2 regions of the Serratia sp. LSHTC3 genome follow, and region 1 is predicted to be linked to the other one. Evidence: predicted binding sites of a transcription regulator. Region 1 holds the regulator's gene; the other holds the start of a gene.
What was found. The regulator LexA, encoded in region 1, represses DNA repair genes until DNA is damaged. The targets are predictions, from matches to a motif close to TNCTGTATGTACATACAGNA.

Region 2: the regulator LexA is predicted to act here: its motif matches at 1,359-1,378, upstream of umuD (translesion error-prone DNA polymerase V autoproteolytic subunit).

What each region holds. Positions count from the first base shown of each region.
Region 1 is NZ_JBXUNP010000004.1:511,330-515,071, forward strand. It holds gene dinF (MATE family efflux transporter DinF) at 127-1,464, opposite strand; gene lexA (transcriptional repressor LexA) at 1,568-2,176, opposite strand; gene AC2CGI_RS18080 (diacylglycerol kinase) at 2,279-2,647, opposite strand; gene plsB (glycerol-3-phosphate 1-O-acyltransferase PlsB) at 2,796-3,742, shown strand, end outside.
Region 2 is NZ_JBXUNP010000001.1:851,674-855,415, reverse strand. It holds gene umuC (translesion error-prone DNA polymerase V subunit UmuC) at 1-916, opposite strand, end outside; gene umuD (translesion error-prone DNA polymerase V autoproteolytic subunit) at 919-1,353, opposite strand; partial or broken gene AC2CGI_RS04080 (SOS response-associated peptidase family protein) at 1,542-1,622, opposite strand; gene AC2CGI_RS04075 (hypothetical protein) at 1,948-2,319, opposite strand; gene AC2CGI_RS04070 (helix-turn-helix domain-containing protein) at 2,395-2,724, opposite strand; gene AC2CGI_RS04065 (alpha/beta hydrolase) at 2,948-3,742, opposite strand, start outside.

The DNA.
Region 1 (3,742 bases):
CAAGATAAAAACAAAAAACGCTAACAAACAACGAACTAACGCGAACAGACCAAGGCTGAAAACATGTAAGCAAACATGATCAAAATCATAAGAAAAACTAACCATTAACCCAACAAGACGTCCGGTTTAATGGGCAGTAAACCAGCTGCCGCGCACCTGGTGACGGTGCCAAATCCAGCCCAACGCCAGGCCGCGCAGCGCCAGAAACACCGCCAGCGCCAGCCAAAGCCCGTGGTTGCCAAGCAGCGGCACGCTGAGCAGCGCAATACCATATCCCGCCGCGGCCACCGCCATGCTGTTGCGCATCTCGGCGCCGCGCGTGGCGCCGATAAACATGCCGTCCAGCAAATAGCACCACACCCCAACCAGCGGCAGAATGACCTGCCAGGGTAAATAATGGGCGGCCAACGCACGCAGTTCCGGCAAAGAGGTCAAGGCTGCCACGATCTGCTGGCCGGTAACGGCATACGCCAGGCCGAAGGCCAACGCGACCAGCCCTGCCTGCCTGCAGGCCGCATGCCACACTTTGCGCAGTTGGCTGTCGTCCCGGGCGCCGTAGGCGTGGCCCGAATGAGCCTCCACCGCATAAGCGAAACCGTCGAGCGCATAGGCGGTGAACGTCAGCAGATTCATCAATACCGCATTGACCGCCACCACCTCGCTTCCCAGGCGAGCGCCGAAAATGGTCAACGACGCAAAGCACAGTTGCAGCAACAATGAGCGCAGCATGATGTCGCGGTTGAGCGCCAGCAGGCGACGCAGATCGCCACGCCAGGCCTGGCGCAGCATCTGCAGGGTAATACCGCGCAGGCGCATCACCCGCCACGCCAACCACAGGCCGAGCAGCAGCGTAGCGTATTCGGCGATGGCGGTTGCCGCCGCCGCCCCCCGCACATTCCAGCCCAGGCCCATCACCAGCCAGATATCCAGCACGATGTTCAGCAGGTTGCCGACGATCAGCAGGATCACCGGCGCCCGCACGTACTGTACGCCAAGCAGCCAGCCCAGCAGCACCAGGTTGGCCAGCGCCGCCGGGGCGCTTAACCAGCGGATCTCAAGAAAACGCCGCGCCTGTTCCAGCACGTCGGCATCGCCGCCGACGATCCGCAGCGCCAGTTCGATCAGCGGATAGCGCAGCAGGACGATCGCCACCCCGGCCAACAGCGCCAGCAGCAGCGGTTGCATAAAGGCGCGCGCCAGCGCCTGGGGGTTCTGCGCCCCCAGCGCTTGCGCCGCCAGGCCGGTAGTGCTCATGCGCAGGAACAGCAGCAGCATGAACAGGAAGCTGGTCGCCACCGCACCGATCGCCACGCCCCCCAGATAAATGGGGCTGTCGAGGTGGCCGATCACCGCGGTGTCCACCAACCCGAGCAGCGGCACGGTAATATTGGAGAAGATCATCGGCAGGGCGAGGCGCCACAGGGCTTTATCGGTGTCGCTGGTGAAAGCGGAAATCAGGCGCATGATGGGATGTTCCTGTGACTGAGTGACAAAGGGCGAAGTCAGAAACAAAAACGCCCCAAAACAGGGGCGATTGATACAGGGAGCGGCGGTGATGGCGCGGCGATTAAATCCAGTCGCCGTTGCGGATCACGCCGACCGCCAGCCCTTCGATAGTGAAATTCTGCTGACGCAGATCGACCACGATCGGTTGGAATTCGTTGTTCTCCGGCAGCAGTTCAACCACGTTGCCGTGCTTTTTCAAGCGCTTGACCGTCACTTCGTCTTCGATCCGCGCGACCACGACCTGGCCGTTGCGCACGTCTTGCGTTTTGTGCACCGCCAGCAGATCGCCATCCAGAATGCCGATGTCGCGCATTGACATGCCGTTCACCCGCAGCAGGAAATCGGCGCTCGGTTTAAACAGGGAAGGATCCACCTGGTAGTGCCCTTCGATGTGCTGCTGCGCCAGCAGCGGCTCGCCGGCGGCGACGCGGCCGATCAGCGGCAGCCCTTCTTCTTCTTCCATCAGCAGACGGATACCGCGCGAGGCACCGGAGACGATTTCGATCACGCCTTTGCGTGCCAGCGCCTTCAGGTGCTCTTCGGCGGCGTTAGGCGAACGGAACCCCAGACGCATCGCGATCTCGGCACGCGTTGGTGGCATGCCCGTTTGCGAAATGTGCTCGCGAATCAGATCGTAGACCTCTTGCTGTCTGGTAGTTAGTGCTTTCATTCCGCCCCCTGTTTGTTTATACAGTCTTGCTGTGAGTATATACAGGTAAGCGCGGATTGGGAACCGAAGAATAAATAAAAATCAGTCAGTAGGCGCTTTTCGTCAGCCGAAATGCTGCCATAAGACCGTGCCCCAAACGAACAGCGCCAGCACGATCGCCAGCGACACCGCCGCCGATCCCATGTCCTTGGCCCGCCCGGACAGCTCGTGATGTTCGCTGCCGATGCGATCCACCACCGCCTCGATCGCGCTGTTCAGGATCTCGACGATCATCACCAGCGCTACCGATCCGATCAATAAAATGCGCGCTATCGCACCCACATCCAGCCAGACAGCCAGTATGATAGCCAGAAGGGTGACCACCAGTTCCTGGCGGAAAGCCGCTTCGTGCTGCCAGGCGGCGGATAGCCCTTTATAAGAATAGCCGGCTGCCTTGATGATGCGGGTCAGTCCGGTTGCTTGGTTTGCCATGTTTTCGTGCCTTTCTCAGAGGTCGGTCATAATAAAAAGAGTCTAGAACAGTCCGCGCTGACGGCTCTCGGTTTTCGAACACCACAGATCTGCTACCCGGTTTCTGGTATGCTTGCGGCGCATTGCTAACAAGAGGCTTCACGTTGTTATGTCAGGTTGGCGTAAAATTTATTATAAAATATTGAATTTACCACTTAAATTGTTGGTAAGAAGTAAGGTCATCCCTTCAGATCCGGTTACCGAGCTAGGGTTGGATCCCTCACGGCCGATTTTGTATGTTTTACCTTACAATTCCAAGGCGGATTTGCTGACGCTGCGCACCCAGTGCCTGGCGCAGGATCTGCCCGATCCGCTCAACTCGCTGGAGATCGACGGCACCGTGCTGCCGAGCTACGTGTTCATTCACGACGGCCCGCGCGTATTCCGCTATTACACCCCAAAAGAAGAGTCGGTAAAGCTGTTCCACGACTATCTGGATCTGCATCGCAGCAACCCGGATCTCGACATTCAGATGCTGCCGGTTTCGGTGATGTTCGGCCGTTCGCCGGGCCGCGAAGGCCACGGCACGCCGCACCTGCGTCTGTTGAACGGCGTGCAGAAATTCTTCGCCGTGCTGTGGCTCGGCCGCGACAGCTTCGTGCGTTTCTCCAACACCGTGTCGCTGCGCCGCATGGCTACCGAACACGGCACGGATAAAACCATCGCGCAGAAACTGGCGCGCGTGGCGCGCATGCACTTCTCGCGTCAGCGCCTGGCCGCGGTGGGCCCGAGTCTGCCGGCCCGTCAGGATCTGTTCAACAAGCTGTTGGCGTCCAAAGCGATCGAAAAAGCGGTCGAGGACGAAGCGCGCAGCAAGAAGATCTCGCACGAGAAGGCCCAGCAGAACGCCATCGCGCTGATGGAAGAGATCGCCGCCGACTTCTCCTACGAAACCGTGCGCCTGTCCGACCGCGTGCTGAGCTGGACCTGGAACCGGCTGTATCAGGGCATCAACGTCACCAACGCCGAGCGCGTGCGCCAGCTGGCGCAGGACGGCCACGAGATCGTCTACGTGCCCTGCCACCGCAGCCACATGGACTATCTGCTGCTGTCGTA
Region 2 (3,742 bases), on a different contig from region 1:
TATTGCTGTAATAGCCTTCGCCCGCCGCATGCGGGCTGGTTTTGATAAACACCGACACGTTGCGGCAATAGCGCTTTTCCTGCCGCAGCTTTTCGGCGGCGCGTTCGGCGTAGCTGCAGATCGCCTCGCGCATGTGCGGGTAATGCGTCAAGCGCTGGCCGAACGAGCGGGAACAGATGATCTGCTCTTTCGCCGCCGCCTCATCTTCCCACCGCAGGCACGATTCGCCGCGCAGTTCACGTATCGTGCGCTCCAGCACTACGCTGAAGGTTTTACGCGCCAGCCGGGTATCGCAATCCGCCAGCTGCAGCGCGGTATGGATCCCCATCGCCTGCAGCTGGCGTGTCAGGCGGCGCCCCACGCCCCACACCTCTTCCACCGGGATCAACGCCAGCAGCTTGCGCTGGCGCACCGGATCGGATAAATCCACCACGCCGCCGGTGCCGCGCCATTTCTTGGCCGCGAAGTTGGCCAGTTTGGCCAGTGTCTTGCTCGGCGCAATGCCGACCCCGACCGTCAAATGCAGCTCGCGCCGGATGCGATCGCGCACCCGCCGGCCGAACGGTTCCAGCGCCTCGCAGCGCGCCACGCCGTCCAGCCGCAGAAAGGCTTCGTCCAGCGAATAAATCTCCACCGCCGGCGCCATCTCCTCCAGCGTGTCCATCACCCGGCGGGACATATCGGCGTACAGCGCGTAGTTGGAGGAAAACACCGCGACGTTGCGGCGGCGCATCTCCTCTTTGATTTTGAAATAAGGCGCGCCCATCGGCACGCCCAACGCTTTCGCCTCGGCGCTGCGGGCGATCACACAGCCGTCGTTGTTGGACAGCACGATCACCGGCCGCCCCCGCAGATCGGGCCGAAAGATGGTTTCGCAGGAGGCGTAGAAGCTGTTGACGTCTACCAGGGCAAACATGGTTACAGCGCCGCGTAGACGATAAAGGTCACCACGCCGAAGATCTCCAGCTGCGCCTCGTCGTTGAACACGATTGGCGCATAGGCGGGGTTCATCGGCAACAGCCGCACGTCGGGGTAGCGCTGCAGTTTTTTGACGGTGAATTCACCGTCCACGGCGGCGATCACAATATTGCCGTGTTCCGGCGTCAGGGCACTGTCGACAATCAGCAGATCGCCGTCCTGAATATTGCCGTCGATCATCGACTCGCCGCTGGCGCGCACGAAGTAGGTGGCGTTGGGATGCCGCACCAGCAGCTTGCCGATATCCAGCCGGCTCTCGACATAGTCCTGCGCCGGGGAAGGAAAGCCGCAGGCCACGCGATCGGCAAACAGCGGTAACGTCAGAGACTCACCTGGTGAAAAAGCATACAACCTTGAATTGCTCAGCATAATCATAACCAAACTGTATATTTATACAGTAAAGCATAAACAAAACGCGAACGCGCGCAACCCCAAATTCCCCTGCGGATCGCGCTTTGCCGCGTAATATAATAATTTTCTGAGTGATTTTTCCTGCAGATTTTGGCGTTCTTCACGTGTGTTTGCACACATGATACCCACCAAAACTGTGGATAATTCGGCACTCAGACCGTTGGCGTATCGATGGGCAGGATGAGTGAGGGATTGTCATTGCGAACGGCGCCGACGGCGGGCGATACCGGACGCGCGGCCGTCGGTCTCTGCTGCGTACAGCGCCGCAAAGAACAGCGGCAGGCCTTGCCTCAGCAAGAGCCCGCGGGAGGAACGGCGGACGGCCTTACAAAATGACGCCAATAAAATTGCGACTGGCAATGGCATCAATGGGACGGCCAGAGACGAAAGTCAGTACGTTATGCCAGGAGCTTGGGATAACCCGACAAACGCTGTACCGCCACATTTCCCCTGATGGTCCACTGCGAGCTGACGGTATAAAGCGGCTCAACCGGGGATAATTTCAGCGGACGGAAAAATCTGGGGTTCCGGCGTAGAACCCCGAATAAGGAATAATCCTTAATTCATTTCAGGATTATTAATTCCATCTAAAACCTCTTGGCAATATTCTTTTTTATAGGCTTCATCATTACTTAATGACTTAACCAAAAAATCAGCATTTTTCCAACCATTATCCCAATGCGTATCGAATCCTGACTGTTCATACTTTAATGTTCTAGTTAATGAGTCTTTTATTTGTTTTTTATATTTATCAATTTTCTCATTGGTTGCCCCACAAACATCATGTGCAACACGAGCATTTGAGCCAGAAAAACCTATTGCTGAAATTGCCATCGCTTCATTTGATTTGTCGAAATCATTCGCATATGCCACAGCATTAGATAAAGCGAATATGACAAGAGCAGGTATGGTTTTTTTGTATGAAATCATCTTTCACCTCTAACTCATTGATTGTTCATGGGGTCAGTTTGGATATAGAAAATTATTGTACATTAAGGCTGCTTTTTAATCAGTCTCAACTTCTTTATAGAAGGCCTGAATGCGACAAACTTGGGAAGTACTGCAGCCTGTCGCGTCTGCTGTTTCTCGGATGCTCAGTTTCTTAATCTGTCGGTAGTGCCTGATCCATCCTGCTCGCTCCATCTCACCGCTGGCGCGCACGAAATAAGTGGCATTAGGATGGCGCACCAGCAGCTTGCCGATATCCAGCCGGCTCTCGACATAGTCCTGCACCGGTGAAGGAAAACCGCAGGCCACACGATCGGCAAACAGCGGTAACGTCAGGGGCTCACCTGGTGAAAAAGCATACAACCTTGAAGTGCTCAGCATATTCATAACCAAACTGTATATTTATACAGTAAAGCATAAACAAAACGCGAACGCGTGAACCCCCCTATCCCCCGTCAGAACACAGTTTGACGCGTAATATAATAATTTTCTGAGCGATTTTTTTTTACGCCTGCTAACGGTTTCACTCTGCCTTGCACACACGTTATCCACTAAAACTGTGGATAACATGCTGAGCTGCAGTGGCGTCTTCAGAACATGCGCCGTCGCCTCACCGCTCCGCCGCGGCCAGGCAAAAACGATGCACCGCTTCAACCATCTGATCGAGGCCCGGCTGCTCGAGGGGATAATGCCCGGCGTTCTCGAGCATCACGGTGGTCACCGGCACCCGCCGAATGCGCCGCAGAAACAGTTCACTCAGGTGCAACGGCGTCCAGCGATCCTGCGCCGGTTGCGTCAACAGAACCGGGCAAACGTCGAACGCTTCCGGTTCAATGGCGGGTGCATACTCCGCGTACGAGGCCAAAAACCGCATCGTCACCCAGGCTCCCGCCGAGGTGTTGTCCGCCAGGCACGCCTTGAGCGCCGCCTTGTCATTGACCAGCGCATGCATCTTGCTCGCCAGCGCCATCGGCATCGCCATACCCGCCAGCGGCGTGGCGGCCGTCAGTCGCGCCAACGGAATGCCCAGGCGACTCATCAACAGATTCAATGCCGTCTCGTCGCGCACCTGCTGTTCACGCTGATCGAGAAACGTCATGCCGACAATGCCTTTCACCTGCCGGTTCAACGCCGCCACGTGGTAAGTCTCCATCCCGCCGGCGCTCAGGCCGTACAGCACAATCGGCCGCGCATCCTTCGCCCGTTCCGCGTCGATCAGATCGCTGCCGATCTGCACCCAGTCGTCGTAACGCACGCGCCGCCGTTGGCCGCCCATCTGCGTCATTCCGTACCCCGGCATGTCGACGGCGATCGTCTCTATCCCCCGGCGCGCCAGCGGCGCTCCCAGGATGGTCGACATCTGTCGGCCGTTGGTGCCCACCCCATGGAACAGGATCACTTTCAC